3 regions of the Nonomuraea sp. NPDC049400 genome follow, and region 3 is predicted to be linked to each of the others. Evidence: riboswitches for the same ligand, from Rfam matches in the RefSeq annotation. Region 3 holds a riboswitch; each other region holds the start of a gene.

Region 1 (7,466 bases), on a different contig from region 3:
ACGCCGAGATCGCGCGCGAGCTCTACATGAGCGTGCCCACGGTCAAGGCGCACGTCTCGCGCATCCTCACCAAGCTCGACCTCAACAACCGGGTCCAGGTCGCGCTGCTGGTCTACGACGCCGGTACGTAGTCACCTCGCGAGCAGCTCCTCGATCGTGGCCCGGTGCAGCACCAGGTCGTCGGGGTCGTCCGGGGCGGGCTGCTCGCCGAAGTGGATCCGGCGCTGCCACACCCTGGCCATGACGATGCCGTGCCGGAGGGCGGCATACATCTCGTAGAAGTCCATGTCGCGGGGCTCGTACCCGGTTAATTCCCGATATTTCCGGCAGACGTCGCCGCGACGCATGAAGCCGGCCATGCCGGGAAAGCCCATGGCGACCGTGAGGTCCTGGAAGAAGCGGTGCAGAAAGATCATCCAGGACAGGTCCAGCTCGCGCGGGCCCACGGCGGCCATCTCCCAGTCGAGCACGGCGACCGGGGTGAAGTCCCGGAACATCATGTTCCCGATCCGGGCGTCGCCCCAGCACAGGACGTCCGGCCCGGGCTCCTGCGGCCAGTGCGGCTCCAGCCAGCGGAAGGCCCGCTCCAGCAGCGGGATGCGCCGCTCGCCGTGCGCCCACTCGTAGTAGGAGCGTTGTGCCTCGACGTGCGCGCGCAGCCCGGCCGGCCCGAGCGGGGCCAGCTCCTCGGCCGTGAACCGGGCCTGGTGCAGCGCCGCCAGGACCGCCACGGCGGCGTCCTGCAGGCTGCGCTGGTCCGCCGGCGCCGCGTCCAGCAGCCAGCTCCCGAATGTGTACGGCATCACGTCCGGCGGCACCTCGCCGTCCTCGCGCTCCATGACGAGGAACGGCGTGCCGAGATGATCGGGATCCGGTTCGAACCAGAGGGCCCTGGGCGCTGGAATCCCAGCTTTTTCCCTGGCCAGGCGCATGATCCCGAACTGTGCCCGCAGGTCATAGGAGGGGAACACCGGAACGGCCTCTACCGCAGGTGCGAGCCTGGCTACGCAGCGCGTTCCTCCTCCGTCCCAGGCGGCGGTGAAGAACAGGGTCTCGCTGGACATGCCGTTCTCGGACGGCCGGGACACTTCGGACACCGAAGCACTCTCGCCGGCCCTGCCGCGCAGCCAGACGGCCAGGCGTTCGCGCAGCTCTTCAAGGTCGCGGGTGGAGGTGCGGATCTCTTCTGTCACGGTCGGCCTCCTGGGTGAGCGCCTGCTCCGGCTCAGTCGTATACCGCCAACCAAGCGCTCGTCCATACAAAGGTGACCGTTACGGTCAGGTACGCGGCAGCCGTACCCTTGTCTGAAAGGGCATGTCACGAAGGGACAAGTGGGATGAGTTCAGCGGGTGAAGGCCTGTCTCGCCCGCTTCCCGAGCAGGTGCGGCTAAATGTCGTCGATCTGGCGTCTCAGGTCCTCGGGACGATGCCCGCTGCCTCCGTGCCTCCGCCGCTGCGCGGTATCGCCAAATTCGACCCCCGCAAGCGGGCCAAGCTCGGCAGCGCGCCCATCGCGGCGCAGCTCGAGAACGACAAGAAGTTCCGCGAGCTGGTGGCCGAATCGGTGGCCGCCGGCTGGCCCGAGCTGGTCGCCTCGCTGGCCGAGGGAAACGTGCCGCCCGCCGCCGACCCCGTGCTCGTGGCCGCGGCCGCGTACCTCACCAGGCCGCCCGGCTGGGCCGAGATGATCGAGGTCGCCCGCACCGACCTGGAGCAGTCGGCGGTGGCGGCCGAGGGGTCGGAGCGCGAGGAGGCGGTCACCCGGCTGCGTGAGCAGCTCGCCGCGCAGAAGAGCGCCGCCAAGGAGGAGTCCGACCGGCTGCGCGAGCAGATCAGGGTGGCCCGCGCGGAGAACTCCGACCTGCGGCGCAAGCTGCACGACGCCCGCGAGCGGGCCAAGGCCGCGGTCCATCACGCCGAGGAGATGGAGCACGCGGCTGAGGAGGCCAGGGCGGCCGCCTCGGCCTCCTCCGTCGCGGGCGAGTCCGAGCTGCGGCGGCTGCGCGAGCGCCTGGCGGACGTGGAGAAGCAGCTCGAGGCCTCGCGCCGGGCGGCCCGCGAGGGCAGGAGCATCGAGGACGCCCGCATCAGGGTGCTGCTCGACGCGCTGCAGGACGCCTCCGCCGGGCTGCGCAGGGAGCTGGCTCTGCCCACGACGATCACCCGGCCCGCCGACTCGGTCGCCGCGATCACCGGCGAGCGGCCCGGCGTGCGCGGCGTGCCCGCACGCGCCCTCGCCGACGACGACCCGCAGCTGCTCGACCAGCTCCTGGCCCTGCCGCAGGTCCATCTGATCATCGACGGCTACAACGTCACCAAGACCGGCTACGGCACCCTCACCCTCGCCGACCAGCGCAACCGGCTGATGACCGGGCTCGGCGGGCTGGTGGCGCAGACCAGGGTCGAGGTGACCGTGGTGTTCGACGGGGCGGAGCTCAACGCCCCCGTGCAGGTGGTGGCGCCGCGCGGGGTGCGGGTGCTGTTCAGCGACCCAGGGGAGATCGCCGACGACCTGATCCGCCAGCTCGTCCGCGCCGAGCCGCCCGGCCGGGCCATCGCCGTGGTGTCGTCGGACCGCGAGGTGGCCGAGTCCGTCAGGCGGATGGGAGCCAGACCCGTTCCGTCTGGCTTGCTGCTGCGCAGGCTGGGGCGGGCCTAGATTACGGACCGGCTGGGTTGGCGCTCCATCACGATTTGCCACGTTTAGGGGATGCCTCACCCGCCACTTCTGTACTATTTCGCCCCAGATATCATCCCTGGGAGGCGACACAGTGAGGTTTGGCAGGATGCCGGTGGCCGCGGGTCTCGCGTTCGGGCTGCTCCTGTCCCCGATAGGCCCTGCCCTCGCTGATCCCAAACCCACACTCCGGCAGGCCAAGGCCAAGCTCGAGAAGCTCAACGACAAGGCCGACAAGGTCGTCGAACAGTTCAACACGGCCAATGAGCGGTACAAGAAGGCCAAGAGCTCCTACACCAAGCTGAACGACAGCTACAAGCGCAAGCTGGCGACCGTCGCGGACCTGCGGGCCGAGGTGATCGGCATGGCCGTCAACAGCTACAAACTCGGCACCGACCTGACCTCCTTGCCCGGGCTGATCGGCACGGACAACCCCGAGGCCCTGCTGACGGCGCTGACGCTGACCGGGCAGCTGTCGAAGGAGCGGGCGGAGAAGCTGGCCGCGTTCGACCGTGAGAACCGCGGGCTGAAGGCCGAGCGCGACAAGGCGGAGGAGGCGCTGGAGGTCGCGGACAAGGAGCGGGACGGCGTCGAGAAGGAACGCGCGGAGATCCTGAAGCTGATCGCCCAGCAGAAGAAGCTGCTGAGGCGACTGGGCGCCTACAATCCCGGCAACCCGAACAGCGTCGGCATCAAGTACAGCGGCCCCGCCTCCGGCAACGCCGCCGCCGTCCTGCGCTTCGCCTACGCCCAGGTGGGCAAGCCGTACATCTACGGCGGGACCGGTCCACGAGGCTATGACTGCTCGGGCCTTACCCAGGCGGCATGGCGCGCCGGCGGCGTGTCGTTGCCGCGTACGACGTGGCAGCAGTGGGCGTGGGGGGCCAACCGCAGGGTCGATTTGAACGATCTCCAGCCCGGGGACCTCATCTTCACCTCGAGCCTGGGCCACGTCGTCATTTACGCCGGCAACGGGGACATCGTCCACGCGCCCCAAACCGGCGACGTGGTCAAAGTCGTCAAGCTCTCCTCCTACGGCGGCCCCATCGTGGGCGTCGTCCGCCCGTAGGCGCGCTTCCCGGTCCTCAAACGGTGAGTGGCTGAACGATCGCGCACGCTTTCTTCTATGCACCATAGTAGATGGCTGCGGCGGGGCAAATGTGAAAAAGGCGACAATCGCGATCTGACAAACGCCTGCGAAAAGAAGTGTGAGCAGTGTCACATTTCGATAACAGAGCCTGGCGCTCCAGCAGCGATTTCCACTCTTACAGACCCCTTTATCTGATCTTTACAGCCCATGTCTCGCTTTGCCGATTCTTGACGGTTCGGCGTAGCTTCTGGCGACGTCGCGGTGAACGAGCCATGTCCTCCGCGAACCCGCATCGGTCCCTACCGATGTGAGACAGATAAAGATCCGCTGGTCACCGCCCCATATCCCCGTATCAACCTCTTGATCGGGCGGTGGCCTGCCGAGTCCGTGCAGCCAGGAGGCACGGAGCCGGGGACCCAGCGATCCCAGTTCCCAGGGATCAGGGGTGAATCGGCGCGTAGACCGCGCCGTAGGGCTACTTCCAGGCCCGAATCCGTCAGCTAACCCGGTAGGCATTCGTGGAAGAGTCAAGGAGAAATCCTGTCTACCTCCCTGCATAACCCCCGTCTGTCCCGCTTTGCCATGAGCGGCGTAGCGCTCACGATGACCGTGACGGCCGGAGGTCTGGTCCTCCATGCCCCAACGGCTCAGGCGGCCACCAGCACGTCGGTCTCGACGGCCAAGGCGGCCACGACCGCCCAGACCTCGACGTCGGCCAAGGCCGCAACGCTGAGGGCGGTCAAGGTGGCCCGGCAGAAGTCCAAGGCCCGCAAGGCTGTCTCAGCCGCCAAGAACCAGATCGGTGACCCGTACCGGTACGGAGGCACAGGTCCTGGTTCGTTCGACTGCTCCGGCCTCGTCCAGTACGCCTGGAAGAAGGCCGGGGTGAAGCTCCCGCGCGTGGCGAGCAGCCAGTTCGCCCGCATCAGGAAGAAGGTCTCCTGGCGGCACCTCCAGCCCGGCGACCTGCTGTTCTTCAACGGGCTCGGCCACGTGGGCATGTACGTCGGCAAGGGCAAGATGATCCACTCGCCGCGGACAGGCGAACGGGTGCGCATCGACAAGCTGGGCGGATGGCGTAAGGCGTCCTTCGTGGGCGCGGTCCGTCCCGGCCTGTGACCAAGCCCCGCCCGAACCCTTTGGTTCGGGCGGGGCTCGTCCTGCTGCGTCGGCTGGTTCGGGCGGGGCTCGTCCCGCCGCGTCGGCGCACACGTAAGCGGCGGATGTGGCCCTTGTGGGGCGACTACGATCGGGCATCGTGTCCAGGTGGGTGAGTCGGCGGGTCGCGGTGGTCTCCATCGTGCTCCTCGCCGTCGCCCCCGCCAGCGCCCCCACCCCCGATTCGCCGGCCCTCCCGCCGGAGGCCCGCCACCTGTGGCGTGACGACGCGGTCGTCGTCCGCGGCGCGCGGTCCGCCGTCGTCGGCCACCACACCCCACCCGGTGAGCTCCGCGAACTCGCACGCAGAGCCGACGTGGCCGGGCAGCGGGTCTCGGACGTGCTCGGCCGGCCAGTACGACCGCTGATCGTCGTTCCCGGCTCCGCCGCGGAAGCGGCCCGGCTGGCCGGGGTGGGGCGGGTTGACGGGCTGGCCGCGATGGCCGACGGCGGCCGGGTGATCATCGTCCCCGAGTTCTTCGCCAAGCTGAACTCCACCGGCAAGGACGTCGTACTGGCCCATGAGCTCACCCACGTCGCGGCGGGCACCGACCGCCTGCCCGTCTGGCTCTACGAGGGGTTCGCCGACTACGTCGGATACCGCGACTCCGGGCTCCCCGTGAGGACCGCCGCCGCCGAGCTCGCCGCCGAGGTGCGGTCCGGCCGTCTGCCGGGTGAGTTGCCCGGATCTGCCGCTTTCGCGGCCGACGGGCGGGATCCCCTGCGGCTCGCGCGGGCGTATCAGGAAGCCTGGCTCGCGTGTCGCTTCCTCGCTGACCGGTTCGGTGAGGAGACCCTGGTGAGGCTCTACCGTGATGCCCGGGCAGTCGGCGTCGACCAGGCACTCGCCGCGCTGGGGCTCTCCGCGGCCACGCTGACCGCACGGTGGCGCGACTACGTGCGAGACCAGCTCGCGTGAGGGGGAGGCTGATGGGCGAACAGCGAGATACGGACGACGTCGAGGGGGTAAGCGCCGGACAGGGGGCGGCGGCAGATGAGGGGTATGGGGAGGGTGTGTCCGTGAACGGGGACGGACCGCGCGAAGCCGCGGATGAGCGGCGGCTGAGGCGGCAGGCGGGGGCGGCGGCCGTGCTGCTCGGCCTGATCATTCTGGCCGTGGCCGCCTTCAGCACCCCTTGGCGCATCCTGGCCTCCGGTCCGCCAGACCCCGCGCGCGACTTCACCGCCGCGCAGATCGCCAGAAGCAAGGCGTTCGACGCGGCCACCACCGTGCCGAGCTACCTGTCGCTGGCGCTCACACTCGTCCTCGCCGGGCTGCTCGTGGCCACCCCGTTCGGCGCGAGGGCGGTGGGCTGGCTCAAGGGCCCCTGGTGGGTACGGGTGGTGCTCGGCGTCGTCGTCATCACCGCCATCGTCGAGCTGGTCAAGCTGCCGCTCGGCATCTGGTTCGAGACGCTGCTGCGCGACTACGGACTGTCCACCCAGGACTGGGGGTCCTGGACCGGCGACCGGCTGAAGAACATCGGCGTCGAGGCGTTCCTGCTCTGCCTCATGCTGCTCGTGCTCGTGGCGCTGGCCCGCAGGTTCAGGCGCTGGTGGATCCCCGCCGCCGTCGGGGCGTTCGTGCTGACGCTGGCGGTGTCGTTCATCTATCCGGTGGTGTTCGAGCCGCTGTTCAACGACTTCACGCCCATGCGGCAGGGTCAACTCCGCACGAGCCTGCTCGCCATGGCGCAGCGCGACGGCGTGCCCGTCGAGGACGTGCTGGTCGCCGACGCCTCGCGCCGGACGACGGCGCTCAACGCGTACGTGTCCGGCTTCGGCGCCACGCGCAGGATCGTCGTCTACGACACGCTGCTCAAGGCCCCGCAGCCGGAGGTCGAGCTGGTCGTGGCGCACGAGCTGGGCCACGCCAAGCACAACGACGTCCTCTACGGCACGTTCATCGGCGCTCTGGGCGCCGCTCTGGGCGCCATCCTGCTGTTCCTGGTGTTCGACCCGGTACGCCGCCGCGCCGGCGTCACGTCGATCGGCGACCCGCGCGCGGTCGGCGCGATCATGGGCCTGATGACCATCGGCTCACTGCTCATGGGCCCCGCTCAAAACCTGGTCAGCCGCCACATCGAGGCCAGGGCCGACCTGCACGCGCTCGACCTGACGCACGATCCGGCCACGTTCGTCGCGATGCAGAAGCGCCTCGCCGTCACCAACGTTTCCGACTTGTCGCCGGATGCGGTGGAATATGTGCTCTATGCCTCCCATCCCTCCAGCCCAGAGCGCATCGCCATGGCCCGCGCATGGGCCAAGCTGAACGGCGTACCAGTGCAGTGACACGTGCCGTGACCGATGCCGCGACCGACGGCGTGCCCAAGGTGCTCATCGTCACGAACGACTTCCCGCCCAGGCCCGGCGGCATCCAGTCGTTCGTGCACGGCCTCGCCCTGCGAACGCCGGGCGTGGCCGTCTACGCGCCCGCCTGGCCGGGCTGCGAGGAGTTCGACGAGCGCCAGCCGTACCCGATCGTGCGGCATCCGACGCGGCTCATGTTGCCGACCCCCGCCGTCGCGCGCCGGGCGGCG
Region 2 (7,466 bases), on a different contig from region 3:
GCATGGGGGTCTCGCTGGACGGCTGGAGCTCGCCTTCCACGAGGTGGCCCTCGACGTCCACGATGGGGCACATCTCCGGGGTCAGCCGGTCGAGCGCCACCCCCGAGGGCGTGACCGCGACCAGCTCCCCCTGGCGCACGCTCAGGTTGCCCGACGTGCCGATGACCAGGCCCAGCTCGACGGCGCGGCGGCCGTACTCGCACAACTGCTCGCGCAGGCTCATGCGTTTCGAATGTAGTCGGTCGTCCGAATTACAGCAATCCTGGCGCTCCCTCACAGGCGGTCGAGGGCCTGGAGCATGAGCCGCTCGATGTCGACGCGCTTGAGCCGCCCCGGATAGAGGAGCAGGTGCAGGCTGAGGCCGTCCATCAGGGCGAGGAGGTGCTCGGTCAGGTCGTCGAGGTTGTCGTCCGTGCGGAGCTCGCCGGCCGCGCGAGCCTGCCCCAGCAGGTCACGTACGGCGGCGCGCAGCTCGCCCGCCTCCGTGCGCTGCACCTCGGCCAGGCGCTCCGAGGCCAGGCTGCGGCTCCAGAAGCTGACCTCCAGCCGGGTCTCCTGGGTGCGCTCCGCGTCGAGCGGCAGGTTGTCCAGCAGCAGCTCGCGCAGCGCGGCCAGCCCGGTCACGCCCTCGACCTTGCTGGTGAGCCGGTCTCGGATGCGCTGGTGCGACTGGCGCAGCGCCGACAGCAGGATCTCGTCCTTGTCGGCGAAATAGTGGGCGAGCACGCCGTTGGAGTATCCGGCCTCCTTGGCGATGGCCCGCGTGGTTGCGGCGTCGATGCCGTCCCTGACGATCACCCGGCGGGCGGCTGACAGGAACTCGCGCCTGCGCTCGTCGTGATCGACGATCTTGGGCATCGGCTCCTCCATTGACTTTTTATTCGGACGTCTGTCTATTTAGACTATGACCGTCGCCACCGTCGGCGTCCACATCGTCGACATCCTCACCAGGCCCGTCGATCACATTCCCCAGGGCCAGGACACCGTGCTGGTGGACCAGATCCGCCTCACCGCCGCGGGCGCCGCCGCCGGGACGGCCGTCGACCTGGTCAAGCTGGGCAACTCCGTGGTCACCATGGGCGCGATCGGCGATGACGAGCTGGGCGACTTCCTGGTCGCGGTGCTCACCAAGCGCGGCGTGGACGCCTCACGTCTCGTGCGCAGGGCGGGCGAGCAGACGGCCGCCTCGATCCTGCCCATCAGGCCGGATGGCGGGCGGCCCAGCTTCCACGTGCCCGGGGCGAACCTCACGGTGACGTACGCGGACCTCGACGCCGAGCTGCTGCGCGGCGTGCGGGCGATCCACCTGGGCGGCATGGATGTCACGTTCGGCCTGGGCGACCCGGCCTTCTTCGCCCTCCTGGACTCGGTACGGGCCGCGGGCACCATCGTCACGATGGACCTCCTTTCAGAGATGCCTGATTTATTGGGAATGGCCCGAGCTTTTCTGCCGCACGTGGACTACGTGCTGCCGAACGAGTCGCAGGCGCTGCTCATGACCGGCTGCTCCGACGTCCAGGAGGCCGCTCAGACGCTGCTGGCGGACGGGCCGCGCGGTGTGCTGGTCACGCTCGGCGCGTCGGGCAGCCTCGTGGTCACTCCCGACGGCACGGAGCCGGTGCCCGCCATCAAGACGGACGTCTCGGACACGACCGGCTGCGGAGACGCGTACTGCGCCGGCTTCCTGACGGGGCTCCTGCACGGACAGGACGTGCTGACCGCGGCCCGCTGGGGCACGGCCGCCGCCGCCCGCGTCGCCACGGGGCTCGGCTCGGACGCCGGCCTCACCGACCTCGACTCGACTCTAAGGATCCTCGGATGACCGACGCAGAACTCCGCCGACGGGCCTTGAAGGTCGTCCCCGGCGGCATGTACGGGCACCTCAACGCCGCTCTCTTCGCCCCGGGCTTCCCGCAGTTCTTCGAACGCGGCGAGGGCTGCCGGCAGTGGGACGTGGACGGGCGCGAGTACATCGACTTCATGTGCAGCTGGGGCCCGGTCGTGCTCGGGCACCGGCACCCGCGTGTGGAGGAGGCCGCCGCCAGGCAGGCCGCGCTCGGCGACTGCCTCAACGGCCCAGGCCCGATCATGGTGGAGCTGACCGAACTGCTCGTGGAGACCGTGCCCAGCGCCGATTGGGCGATGTTCTCCAAGAACGGCACCGACGCCACGACCCAGGCGCTCATGGTGGCCAGGGCCGCCACGGGCCGGACCAAGGTGCTGATGGCCCATGGCGCCTATCACGGGGCGGACCCCTGGTGCACGCCGTCCCTGTCGGGCACGACGCCCAACGAGCGGGCGGACCTGGTGGAGTTCACGTACAACTCCCTGGAGTCGCTGGAGGCCGCGGCGGCGACCGCGGAGGGGGACGTGGCGGCGATCATCGTGACGCCGTTCAAGCACGACTCGTTCGAGGACCAGGAGCTGGTGGAGCCCGTCTTCGCGCGCGGCGCCCGCGCGCTGGCCGACCGGCTCGGGGCGGCGCTGGTGATCGACGACGTGCGGGCGGGGTTCCGGATCGACCTGCGCGGCTCCTGGGAGCCCTATGGGGTACGCCCCGACCTGACGGCCTGGTCGAAGGCCATGGCCAACGGCTACCCGATCGCGGCCGTCACCGGCACAGACGCGCTGCGCGGACCGGCGCAGACGCTGTATTCCACGGGCTCGTTCTGGTTCTCGGCGGTCGCCATGGCGGCGGCCAAGGCGACCATCGAGACCCTGCGCGACACGGACGGCATCGGGGCCATGGAGCGGGCCGGCACGCAGCTCCGCGAGGGGCTGTACGCGCAGGCCAAGTCCCACGGGTTCGTGGTGAACCAGACGGGACCGGTGACGATCCCGTGGCTCAGCTTCGACGGGGACGCCGATCTCTCCGTCGCGATGTACTGGAGCGACGCCTGCCTGCGGCACGGGGTCTACCTGCACCCGTGGCACAACTGGTTCATGTCGGCCGCGCACACGGAGGCGGACGTGGCGAAGGCCCTGGAGGGCACGGATCAGGCGTTCGCCGAGACCCGCGCCCACTTCGGCTAGGCCCGCTCCCCCACGGAACCGGGCTAGGCGGCGGTGAGCTTGGCGATCTCCGCCACGATGGCGGGCCAGAGCGGGCGCGGCAGGTCGTGGCCCATGCCCGGGTAGGTCACCAGGCGAGCGCCGGGGACGGCGGCGGCCGTGGCGTGGCCGGCGGCGACCGGGATGAGCTGGTCGACCTCCCCGTGCAGCACCAGCGTGGGCACCTGTACGCCCGCGAGCAGCGCCGTGCGGTCGCCCGAAGCCATGATCGCGGCGAGTTGCCTGGCCGTGCCGTCGGGGTCGAAGCAGCGGTCGAACGCCAGCCCGGCCAGCTCGCGGATCCTCTCGCGGTCCAGCTCGTATCCGGGCGAGCCGAGGACCGACCAGGTCTGCACCGCCTGGGCGAGCACGGCTTCGCGGTCGGCCGGGGGCCTGGCCATGAGGGCGGCGAGCGCGGTCTCCGTCGGCGGGGCCACCGAGGGGCCGGGCGTGGACATGATCGAGGTCAGGGTCAGCACCCGGTCCGGGTGGCGGATGGCCAGGGCCTGGGCGATCATGCCGCCCATCGAGGCGCCGACCACGTGCGCGGCGGGCCATCCGAGTGCCTCCATGAGCCCCGCGGCGTCGTCGGCCAGATCGTCCAGCAGGTACGGCGAGGGCGCCCCAAAAGTGGGAGCGCCCTTGTCGTGGAAGTGCGTGGACAGGCCCGCGTCGCGGTTGTCGAACCGTACGACGTGGTGTCCCTGCTCCGCCAGCAGCTCGCAGAGCCCTTCGTCCCAGTGGATGAGCTGCGCGCCGAGGCCCATGATGAGGAGCAGGGGACGGCCCTCGTGCAAACCGAAACTCTCGTAGGCGATTTCGATGCCGTTCGCGGCTACCCGGGTGGTCACGAGGACCAGAATGACATTCTGGTAGCGACCCGTAAAGCCCGTGAAGTCAGAGATTCATGAGGCCGCGGATGCGGTCGCTGGTGAGCGCCGCGCTGCCGCCGGCCACGGCCACGGCGCCGGCCAGGACGGCGGCCGTGGTCTTCGAGAACGAGGTGGGCGCGGTCTCGGTGGGCGCGGTCTCAGCGGCCGCGGGCGGCGGCTCGGCCGGGTTGTTGTCCTGCTCGGCCCAGGCGCGGGTCGAGAACGGAACGGGGTAGTTCTTCTTGCCCGGACCCTTGCCCCACTTGGTGATGACGTAGTCGACCTTGATGTGCCCCTGGCCACCGTTGCCGTCGACATGCAGCGTGTCGGAGTTGAACGTGCCGCCGGTGAGCTCCGCGAACGTCTTGGCGTCCAGGTCCAGCATGATCCCGCGGTTGGAGGGCACGCCCGGGCCGCGGTCGCCGACGAAGAACGGCATCTTCTTGCCCTTGTAGACCACGTAACCCTCGGTCATGAGCGGCCAGCTCGGGCTGGCGGCCAGGCCCTTCTGCATGGGCTTGCCGCTGGCGGGCAGCCCGGTGTCACCTGCGCGGCCGGAGGCGTCGTCCCAGAAGTACGAAGCCGTTGTCGAGCCCTTGAGCAGGACCTTCTCATCATCGTTCGAGTCGGCGTGAGCCGCGGTGCCGGCGACGGCGAGCGCACTTACGGTGCAGGCGGTGAGCAGGACAAGAGAACGCAGGCCAAAACGTGCAGACATGAAAAGTAAAGTCCTTCGCGACGGGGGCAGGGAGTTGCGCTCGCTCGAAAAAGGGCGTAGCTAGGCAGAGCACCTGGCAAAGGGGAGATAGCTACGCGGAGCGCGAAACGAGCCTGAGGAAGGGACCGCTCAGTAGGCGGCGGCTATCACGCTGTCCGGGGGTGCGACGCGGTCGGGCATGCGGTTCATATGTCCTCTCCATCTCGCCTACCGGGTTAGCTGGCGGGTTCGGGCGTGGAGATGCCCTACCGACACGTGGTCGGATTCACCCCAACTGCGATGGGTCCCCGGTTCCCGAGTGATCGGGATTCGGCGCCAGCCGGCTGTCCCTCCTGGGTGAGGTCCACGCCACCGGCTGTGAATTGGGCAACACTCTAACCACGCATTCCGGACATACGCAAACACTTCGTCATGAATCGGGCAGAAGATCTACCTTCCCGCACAAAGAAAAAAGGGGGCACGGCAGTGCCGTACCCCCCTGGGAAATCCCAGCCTCAGCCGCCGCTCTTGCGCCTGAACGATCTTTTACTCGCAGCCGGACCGTGCGACCCATGGATCTTCGACGGGTCACCGCCCCTGCCACCCGCGCCCGAGCCCGCGTGCTGGTTGCGCTTGCGCTCCAGCGCCTCGCGGAACTTGCGCTTCATCTCGTCCTCGGGAGTTTCGCTGACTTCCTGCTCCGGTGTATCCGCCATGAGGACCTCCATGGTGTTGGGGACAGTCACAGCTTCGCATGGCCCCGCTTATGACGCGAAACCGGCTTCCCCACCGGCTTTGCGGGACTGCACTGCCACCCACCCGACAACGTTCAGTCGAGGGTGAACGCCATCAGGCGGAACACCGGGTCCGGGCCTGAGCAGCCCTGCCCGTGTCCCACGAATCGGGTCTCGCCGCTCGGCCGGAGCCCGTGTCTGGCCGCCTCCTCGACGACCAGGCCGGCCCGGTCGGACGGCTCCCTGCGCCCTCCCGTACCGTGCGCGGCTCCCTTGTCGACCGTCGTGACGAAAACTCCGCCTGGCCGCAGCACGCGGGCGGCCTCGGCGATCACCGGGCGGGCGTCGTCCAGCAGGTGCAGCAGCCAGATGGTGGTGACCGCGTCGACCGAGCCGTCGCGTACGGGCAGCGTACGGGCGTCGCCCAGCACGACGTCCACGCGCCCGGCGGCGATCCGCGCCATCCCCGCGGAGGCGTCCACCCCGAGCACCCGCAGCCCCCGACCGGCCAGCTCCCTCGTCACGAGCCCGGTGCCGCAGGCGATGTCGAGCAGCGTGCCACCGGATACGAGGCGGCGCACGGCGTCGGCGGCGGCCACGGCACGCGGCAGCCCGCCCCGGGTCTCGTCGTAGTGTTCGGCCTCGAGGTCGTAGTCGAGCACTGCCGGTCCTCCTGGCGTCGGGGTGCTGCCGGACAAGATACGCCTAGGTAAAAGGGAACCGTTCGGTTCCTGGTGTTGGGTTGGAGCAGCTCAGGAAATAGACCCGGCATGATGGTCAAGCCCCCGGTCCTGCCATGAGCCTCCTCGGCCGTGACCTGGCGGTGGATCTGGGAGGCACGAGCACGCGCATCTATGCCCGGGGCAAGGGCATCGTGCTCGACGAGCCCTCGGCTGTCGTGCTCGACGACCGCACCGGCAAGGTCATCGCGTACGGCGCGGACGCGACCGACGGCGAGACGTGCTGGCCGGTCAGCGGCGGCCTGCCGGTCGACGGCGAGCTCACCTGGCGCATGGTCAGGCACTTCCTGAGCAAGGTGCAGCGCAATCCGTTCGCCAGGCCGCGCCTGGTCATGGCGCTGCCCGACAGCTCCACCCCGATCGAGCGGACGGCGCTGAGCGACCTGGCGTTCGAGGCGGACGCCAGGCGGATCGAGCTGATCCCGCACTCGCTCGCGGCGGCGCTCGGCGCCGGACTGCCGGTCGACAGCTTCGCGGGGCACATGGTGATCGACATCGGGCGCGACTCCGCCAGGATCGCCGTGCTCTCTTCCGGGGCCGCCGTGGCCACGACGGCCGTCCCCGGCGGCGGCGAGGCCGTCAACAGGGCCATCGTCCGCCTGGTCGAGCACAAACACTGCCTCCTCCTCGACGAGCACGAGGCCGAGTCGGCCAAACGCCACATCGGCGCCGAGTGGGAACCGCTGAACCGGCACGTGACGATGCGTGCCCGTGACCCGGACACCGGCCAGGAGCGCGAGGTACGGCTGCCGGTCCAGCAGGTTTACGAGGCGACCAGGCAGCCGGTCGAGGCCATCGTGCGGGCGGCGATGGACACGGTCGAGCGATGCCCGGCCGAGCTCGCCGCGGACCTCGGGGGGCGGGGCGCGGTGCTGGTAGGAGGCGGCGCGCTGCTGCGGGGGCTCGCGCGGCGGCTGCGGGCGTCGTTGCGAATGCCGGTACGGAGGGCGGAGCGGCCCCTGGAGTGCGTGGCCCTCGGCCTGGGCCGGTTCGTGGACGACCTGGGCCTGATCGCCCGGCTCCGCAACGCCCTCGCCTGGGCCGGGCCGGACAAGTGACCGCTCAGCCGAGCCAGGCGTCGCGTCCGAGCCCCCGACGCGCATGAGACGGCGCACCCAGGCCGTGCGGCGTGGTCGAGTGCGAGTGCGCGGGGCCGGGGGCCGAGCGGCGTGGTCGTGTGCGAGTGCGGGGGCCGTGCGGCGTCAGGGGGTGGAGAGGGCTTCGGTCGGGGACAGGCGGGAGGCGCGGATCGCCGGGTAGAGCCCCGCTGCCGCGCCGATGACCAGGGTCGCCGCGAGGCCGCCGACGGTGGCCCAGGCGGGCACCACCGAGGGCCAGCCGCTGTACAGCGCGTACCCCATCGTGACACCCG
Region 3 (7,466 bases):
AGGCTAATGGCGAATAAATCTCCCGATCAAGACAAAGATGTATGCGGAGTGGATGAGTTTGTCGCCTGAGGGTACGGCGGGCCGCGTTCAGCGGACCGCCGCAGGTAGCGGACTATGCACCTAGGCGGGGCCGGTCTCACATGGTGGGGCCTCTCGTGAACACGTTCACAAGCGACGGATAGACTCTGTGGGACAGCCGGGGGACCCCGTGTCCCCCCAAGCCCGCCGTGCCGTTAAGGATCCACACCAGTGAACAAGCCCGTCGTTCTGGTCGCAGAAGAGCTGTCCGAGGCTGGCCTCGCCGTACTCGGGGCTGATTTCGAGGTCCGCCACACCGACGGCGCGGACCGTTCCCAGCTGTTGCCCGCTCTGGCCGGCGTGGACGCCCTGATCGTCCGCTCCGCCACGCAGGTCGACGCCGAGGCCATCGCCGCCGCGCCCAAGCTGCGCGTGGTCGCCCGCGCCGGGGTCGGTCTCGACAACGTCGACGTCGAAGCCGCCACCAAGGCCGGTGTCATGGTCGTCAACGCGCCGACCTCCAACATCACCAGCGCCGCCGAGCAGACCGTCGCCCTCATCCTGGCCAGCGCGCGCAACACGGCCCAGGCTCACGCCGCGCTGAAGAACGGGGAGTGGAAGCGGTCCAAGTACACGGGTGTCGAGCTCGACGAGAAGGTCATCGGCATCCTGGGCCTGGGCAAGATCGGCCAGCTGGTGGCCCAGCGGCTCCAGCCGTTCGGCGTCGAGCTGATCGCTTACGACCCCTACCTGCCGCAGGCCCGCGCCGCGCAGATGGGCGTCAAGCTCCTCAGCCTGGAAGAGGTGCTCAAGCAGGCCGACTTCATCACCGTCCACCTGCCCAAGTCCAAGGAGACCCTCGGTCTCATCGGTGACAGGGAGCTGCACCAGGTCAAGCCGTCGGTGCGCATCATCAACGTCGCCCGCGGCGGCATCGTGGACGAGGGCGCGCTCTACTCGGCGATCAAGGAGGGGCGCGTCGCGGGAGCGGGTCTCGACGTGTTCGCCAAGGAGCCGTGCACCGACAGCCCGCTGTTCGAGCTCGACCAGGTCGTCGTCACGCCGCACCTCGGCGCCTCCACGCACGAGGCCCAGGAGAAGGCCGGCACCCAGGTCGCGCGGAGCGTGAAGCTGGCGCTCGCGGGCGAGTTCGTGCCGGACGCCGTCAACGTCCAGGGCGGCGTGGTGGCCGAGGAGGTCAAGCCGGGGCTGCCGCTGGCCGAGAAGCTCGGCCGCGTGTTCACCGCGCTGGCCGGCGAGGTCGCCACGAAGCTCGACGTCGAGGTGCGCGGCGAGATCGCCTCCGAGGACGTGCGGGTGATCGAGCTGGCCGCGCTCAAGGGCGTGTTCACCGACGTGATCGAGGAGCAGGTCACGTACGTCAACGCGCCGCTGCTGGCCAAGGACCGCGGTCTCACCGTGGAGCTGGTGACCAGCTCGGAGAGCCCCGACTGGCGCAACGTGGTGACCGTGCGCGGCCTGCTCGGCGACGGCCGCCAGGTCTCGGTCTCCGGCACGCTCTCCGGCCCTCGCCAGATCACGAAGATCGTCGAGGTCAACGGCTACGAGATGGAGATCGAGCCGACGTCCCACCTGGCGTTCTTCACCTACACCGACCGTCCCGGCATCGTCGGCGTGGTCGGCCGCCTCCTCGGCGAGCACAGCGTCAACATCGCCTCGATGCAGGTGGCCCGCTCCACCAAGGGCGGCAAGGCGCTCATCGCGCTGACCGTCGACTCGGCGATCCCGGCCGAGGTGATCGACCAGATCGTGAGCGAGATCGGCGCTGAGAGCGGCCGCTCGGTGGATCTGGAGGACTGACCGCCCTTTCCGGCCCTGGGGCCGCCACCCGGATCGTTCCGGGTGGCGGCCCTTTGCGTCTCAGCATGCGAGATAGTAGGACATCCAACGAGATTGCTGAGGTACTGTTACTGGAAATGCGCCAGGTTCTCGTACTTATTACCTGCCGCGGCGGGGCCTGTTAGGGCAGGTCGACGACTCGCCGCGGTGAGTGGCGTTGTGTGTCGGCCAGTAAGTCCCATTCGCCCGGTCCGTGATCCGGACCCTGCGAGAGCAGGCTCGGTCGGATTTGCGCTGTGATGGATCCGCAGCGAAGCGAGGACATCCATCACAGCCCTCCGAACGGGTTCGGCAATGAAACGCAGTCCGACGTCCCTCTGGAACGCTCGCGAAATGAGATGAGTCACATGTACGAGATGTATGCCTGGAACCGTTCGGAAGAGCACGAGGACGAGGCCGCGGAGGCCGTGCAGACCGCCCTGGACCGCCGGGACAACGGCGGGGCTCCTCAGAACTCGAGCCGGTAGAACACCGCCGACCGTTTCACGCCCGGTATCGCCCCGGCGACCCAGGCCGAGATCCGGTGCGGCGGCGACAGGCGGTCGAACCCGCCGATGTCGAACGCGCTCACCGCGCTCACGCAGCGCAGCCTCGGATGGATCGACACCAGCTCGCCGGGGCCGTCGATGCCCCAGTGGAGCGTGGCCCCGGCCTTCCGCACGGGCCTGTTGAGCTTCTGCAGCCGGACGCCGAGCCTGCTCATGGCGTCGAAGACGACCTGCCCGCCGGGGAAGCGGTCCACGATCGCCCGCAGCAGTGCCCGGCCGTCGTGCGGGTGGAGGTAGTAGACCAGACCTTCGGCGACGACCAGCGCGGGAGCGTCGTCCGGGACCTGCTCCAGCCACTTCAGGTCGGTGACCGACGAGCCGATCACGCGGTGGCCCGGCCGCTCGGGGAACAGCCGGCCGCGCAGCTCGACGACCTCGGGATAGTCCACGTCGTACCAGCGGACGGTGGGCGGCGGCGCCAGCCGGTAGAAGCGGGTGTCGAGGCCGCAGCCCAGGTGGAGCACGGTGGCTTCGGGGTGCGTGGCGAGGTACGCGGCGGCCCACCGGTCGATGAAGCGGTCCCTGAGCGCGACGGCGGCGGCCAGGGCGGGGCTCATGCCGGTCTTGCGGAAGTCGAAGTCGATCCTGCCGACCGCTTCGAGGGCCATGTCGTCGCCGAGAATCGGGTGCCGTGATCTCGCGTCGAGCGCGCGTCCGTACAGGGTGGCGAGGAGCGTCGCCTTCTCCTCGGTGAGTTGCACCTTTTCTGGCGCCATGCCTCAACGCTAACGCCGCGCGCGCCGGCGCGAGCGCGCCCAGCAAGGCCGCGTTGTGCGCGCCGCCGCCCCGCGCAGGGGCGACGATCGATGACGACAGCGCCACGGCTACGCCGCCGATGCGCTTGACGAGCTATTTCCCGCGCACAGTGCGGAGACGGGCGCCGTCGTCTCGATGTCGCCTTGCTGACGTGCGGCGCGCCTCCTACACGGTCGCCTTGAGCGTGGCGGGCGCCGGGGCGCTGAGCTGCTCTTTCAGCTTGCCCCAGAGGCGCACACCCTTGGGGTCGGGGCGGACGGCGCCCACGAAGGAGTTCCTGCGCCAGGCGTTCAGGCGCTCCTCCTTGACCACGTCACCCGTGCGCGGCGCGTGGACCATGTAGCCGGGGCGGGAGATCATCCCGACGTGCCCGAGGTTGTGGAAGAAGACCAGATCGCCGGGCTTGAGGTCCTTCCAGGCGATCTTCTTGTCGAACGCGGCGTACTGTTCGCGCGCGGTGCGGGGCAGCTCGATCCCCCCGTGCTGGTACGCCCTGAGCATGAGCCCGGAGCAGTCATATCCGCTCGGGCTGGCGCCGCCCCACACGTACGGGGTGCCGCGCTTGCTCATGGCGAAATTGAGGGCGATCTTCCAGGCGGGCTTCGGCGCCTGCTGTTGCCGGATGCGTTTGATGTCCGCGCCGGTCAGGGTGGTGGGGTCGGTCAGAGTGGTGGGGTCGTCCTTGGGGGCTGCCTGGGCGGGGGTGGCCAGAATGAGCCCGACGGCGCCCGCCGCCAGGGCAATGGCAATGCGAGACAGGGGTCTGTCCTTCCATGCGGCCGGCCGGGTTAGCTGACGGGCTCGGGCCTGGAAGTAGCCCTACGGCATGGGGGTGCCGATTCGCCCCAGGGGGAAAGTGGGTCCCCGGCTCCACGCAACCGCTGCGTGGATTAGGCTCGACGGACTCTAACGAAACGGTCAAAGGATGGCAATAGGGGCAAAACGGACGTCCGGGAAATGAGAACCGAAGTCCGATAGATGAGATGGAGTGTTCGTCAGTCGAGACGACGCGGTAAGGTACGGCTCATGGAGTCGCGTAACATCCGTCTGGCAGTCATCCCCGGTGATGGCATCGGCACCGAGGTCGTGGCCGAGGGCCTCAAGGTCCTGGAGGCAGTGGGCACGAAGATCGAGCCCACGCATTATGACCTCGGCGCCGCACGCTATCACCGCACCGGCGAGACCCTGCCCGACGCGGTGCTGGAGGAGCTGCGCGGCTACGACGCGATCCTGCTCGGCGCCGTGGGCGACCCCAGCGTCCCGCCGGGCATCCTCGAGCGCGACCTGCTGCTCAGGCTGCGCTTCGAGTTCGACCACTACGTCAACCTGCGCCCGGTCAAGCTGTTCCCCGGCGTGGAGACCCCGCTGGCCGACACGCCCGCAGAAGACATCGACATGATCGTCGTCCGTGAGGGCACCGAGGGCCTCTACGCGGGCACCGGCGGCGTCATGCGGCGCGGCACGCCGCACGAGATCGCCACCCAGGAGTCGCTCAACACCGCCCACGGTGTCGAGCGCGTCGTGCGCTACGCCTTCGAGAAGGCCAAGTCGCGCCCCCGCAAGAAGCTGACCCTCGTCCACAAGACCAACGTGCTCACCTACGCCGGCGACCTCTGGCAGCGCACGGTCAACCGCGTGGCGGAGGAGTTCCCCGAGGTCACGACCGACTACTGCCACATCGACGCGGCCTCGATGTTCTTCGTGAGCCAGCCCGAGAGGTTCGACGTGGTCGTCACCGACAACCTGTTCGGTGACATCATCACCGACCTCGGCGCGGCCATCGCCGGCGGCATCGGCCTGGCGGCCAGCGGCAACATCAACCCCGAGCGGACCGCCCCCAGCATGTTCGAGCCGGTGCACGGCAGCGCGCCCGACATCGCCGGCCAGGGCAAGGCCGACCCGACCGCGACCATCCTGTCCGTCGCCATGCTCCTCGACCACCTCGGGCTGCACGCCGAGGCGGCCAAGGTCGAGCAGGCGGTCGCCGACGACATCCTCGAGCGGCTGACCGGCTGGACCGGCCGCACCACTCACGAGATCGGTGACGACATCACCGCGCGAGTATCCGGCTAGGGACCGCCTAGCCCCGCAAGCGCCTGGTGGTCCGCAGAGGACCGCCGGGCGCTTTTTCGCGTCCAAACGGCCTAACCACCCCATCGGCCGCTTGCCATCCCATATAGCGAGACAATAAGAAGTACGGGGCTGCTTGCGAGCAGTGCCACCCGCCACCGCCTATCCGCAGTCTTCTGTAGATTTGGGCAGATTTCGCAGAGAGAAGGACCTCCGTCATGACCATCGCTCAGAAGCTCAGCTTCGACGTGCAGCTATCCGACCACGCTCGCACCGCGGCCGAGCGGGAGCAGGTACTGGCGAACCCCGGTTTCGGGCAGATCTTCACGGATCACATGATCTCGATCGACTACACCGAAGGGCAGGGCTGGCACGACGCCAAGCTCATGCCGTACGGCCCGCTCTCGCTCGACCCGGCCACTTCGGTCTTCCACTATGCGCAGGAGCTGTTCGAGGGGCTCAAGGCGTATCGCCAGGTCAACGGCTCGATCGTGACGTTCCGCCCGTACGCGAACGCCGCCCGTTTCAACCGCTCGGCCGTCCGGATGGCCATGCCGGAGCTGCCCGAGGAGACGTTCGTGGAGTCGCTCGAGCTCCTTGTCGACACCGACAAGGAGTGGGTGCCCACGACCGAGGGCCACAGCCTCTACCTGCGCCCCTTCATGATCGCCACCCAGGCGGGGCTGGGCGTGAACTACCCGTCGAAGTCGTACAAGTACCTGGTCATCGCCTCCCCGGCGGCCTCGTACTTCACGGGTGGCGTCAAGCCGGTCTCGGTGTGGCTGTCCACCGAGTACACGCGTGCCGCCCCCGGCGGCACGGGCTTCGCCAAGTGCGGCGGGAACTACGCTGCCGCCTTCGTGGCGCAGCGGCAGGCGGTGGAGAACGGCTGCGACCAGGTGGTGTGGCTGGACGCCCACGAGCACAAGTACGTCGAGGAGATGGGCGGGATGAACCTGTTCTTCGTCTTCGGCGACAAGCTCGTCACCCCTGCCCTGACCGGCACCCTGCTGCCCGGCATCACCAGGGAGTCGATCCTGGAGCTGGCCGGCGATCTGGGTCTGGAGACCGAGGAGCGCCTCATCTCGGTCGACGAGTGGCAGGCGGGGTGCGAGTCCGGTGAGCTCACCGAGGTGTTCGCGTGCGGGACGGCGGCCGTGGTGACGCCGGTGGGTTCGGTGCGGGGCGCCGACCGCTCCTGGACGATCGGCGACGGCACGCCGGGTCCCGTGACGATGCGGGTGCGCGAGGACCTCGTGGGCATCCAGTACGGCGCCCGCCCCGACCCGCACAACTGGATCCACAAGATCGCCTAACCCGCGGTGGCCGGGTCTCCCGGGACCCGGCCACTCCGGTGCCGACGCCGGCCCCGCGAAGGACGCGCTGCGCTAGTTCTTCCTGATCAAGGTCATCCCGTCCGCCACGGGCAGCATGAGCACGGTCACCCGCGGATCCTCGATCACCAGGTCGTTGAACTGCCTGATCTCCACGGTCGTCACCTCGTTGTGCGCCGGGTCCGCCACGTGCCCCCTGCGCAGCGTGTTGTCCGCCACGATCAGCCCGCCGGGCCGCAGGCGCTCCATGAGCAGCTCGTAGTAGCCGGGGTAGTTGCCCTTGTCGGCGTCGAGGAACGCCAGGTCGATGGGCTGGTCGAAGGCGGCCAGCGTCTCCAGCGCGGGCCCGAGCGTCAGCGTCACCCGGTCGGCCACCCCGGCCTTCTGCCAGTAGCGGCGGGCGATGGACGTCCACTCCTCGCTGACGTCGAAGCAGTGCAGCCGCCCGCCGGACAACCCCCTGGCGATGCACACGGACGAATAGCCGGTGAACGTCCCGACCTCGACGGCCACCTGGGGGGCCACGAGCTGGGTGATCATGGTGAGGAAGATGCCCTGATCGGGGGAGATCTGCATCTCCGCGGCGTTCCCCGTGGCTTCGGCCGTCTCCTTCGCCAGTTCCTCCAGCAGAGAGTCGGGCGAGGTGGAGTGGGCGAAGACGTACTGTGCGACGGAGGGGTCGAGAAGATATGCCTTCATGTAGCCATTCTTCCGGTATCGGGTAGGGTTTGCGCGATCAATGAGGTGAGAGTGGGCTGATGATGAAGCGGTTGCTGGCGGTGGCGCTCGCGTGCGTGGCCATCGCCGTACTCGGGGTGCTGGCGTTCTCGAAGCCGGGCGAGTCGTCCGACGGGGTGCGGCTGGCCCGGCAGGTGGACGG

What was found. A riboswitch is a leader RNA that binds a small molecule or an ion and turns the genes downstream of it on or off. The one in region 3 is predicted to bind cyclic di-AMP.
Region 1: linked by a shared signal. The riboswitch ahead of ACIBVN_RS11565 (C40 family peptidase) and the one ahead of ACIBVN_RS36160 (C40 family peptidase) in region 3 are both predicted to bind cyclic di-AMP.
Region 2: linked by a shared signal. The riboswitch ahead of ACIBVN_RS15815 (hypothetical protein) and the one ahead of ACIBVN_RS36160 (C40 family peptidase) in region 3 are both predicted to bind cyclic di-AMP.

The regions. Positions count from the first base shown of each region.
Region 1 is NZ_JBITMP010000006.1:328,635-336,100, reverse strand. It holds gene ACIBVN_RS11585 (response regulator) at 1-131, shown strand, start outside; gene ACIBVN_RS11580 (phosphotransferase family protein) at 132-1,193, opposite strand; gene ACIBVN_RS11575 (NYN domain-containing protein) at 1,338-2,660, shown strand; gene ACIBVN_RS11570 (NlpC/P60 family protein) at 2,788-3,747, shown strand; cyclic di-AMP (ydaO/yuaA leader) riboswitch at 4,136-4,298, shown strand; gene ACIBVN_RS11565 (C40 family peptidase) at 4,351-4,887, shown strand; gene ACIBVN_RS11560 (hypothetical protein) at 5,027-5,845, shown strand; gene ACIBVN_RS11555 (M48 family metallopeptidase) at 5,947-7,218, shown strand; gene ACIBVN_RS11550 (glycosyltransferase family 4 protein) at 7,251-7,466, shown strand, end outside.
Region 2 is NZ_JBITMP010000009.1:92,819-100,284, forward strand. It holds gene ACIBVN_RS15790 (class II aldolase/adducin family protein) at 1-223, opposite strand, end outside; gene ACIBVN_RS15795 (TetR/AcrR family transcriptional regulator) at 274-858, opposite strand; gene ACIBVN_RS15800 (carbohydrate kinase family protein) at 905-1,822, shown strand; gene ACIBVN_RS15805 (aminotransferase class III-fold pyridoxal phosphate-dependent enzyme) at 1,819-3,033, shown strand; gene ACIBVN_RS15810 (alpha/beta fold hydrolase) at 3,057-3,902, opposite strand; gene ACIBVN_RS15815 (hypothetical protein) at 3,949-4,641, opposite strand; cyclic di-AMP (ydaO/yuaA leader) riboswitch at 4,831-4,966, opposite strand; gene ACIBVN_RS15820 (DUF5302 domain-containing protein) at 5,136-5,336, opposite strand; gene ACIBVN_RS15825 (class I SAM-dependent methyltransferase) at 5,450-6,016, opposite strand; gene ACIBVN_RS15830 (rod shape-determining protein) at 6,151-7,152, shown strand; gene ACIBVN_RS15835 (ABC transporter permease) at 7,297-7,466, opposite strand, start outside.
Region 3 is NZ_JBITMP010000028.1:139,315-146,780, forward strand. It holds gene serA (phosphoglycerate dehydrogenase) at 250-1,839, shown strand; gene ACIBVN_RS36155 (class I SAM-dependent methyltransferase) at 2,327-3,142, opposite strand; gene ACIBVN_RS36160 (C40 family peptidase) at 3,348-3,752, opposite strand; cyclic di-AMP (ydaO/yuaA leader) riboswitch at 3,945-4,089, opposite strand; gene ACIBVN_RS36165 (3-isopropylmalate dehydrogenase) at 4,209-5,255, shown strand; gene ACIBVN_RS36170 (branched-chain amino acid aminotransferase) at 5,471-6,568, shown strand; gene ACIBVN_RS36175 (O-methyltransferase) at 6,641-7,285, opposite strand; gene ACIBVN_RS36180 (DsbA family protein) at 7,345-7,466, shown strand, end outside.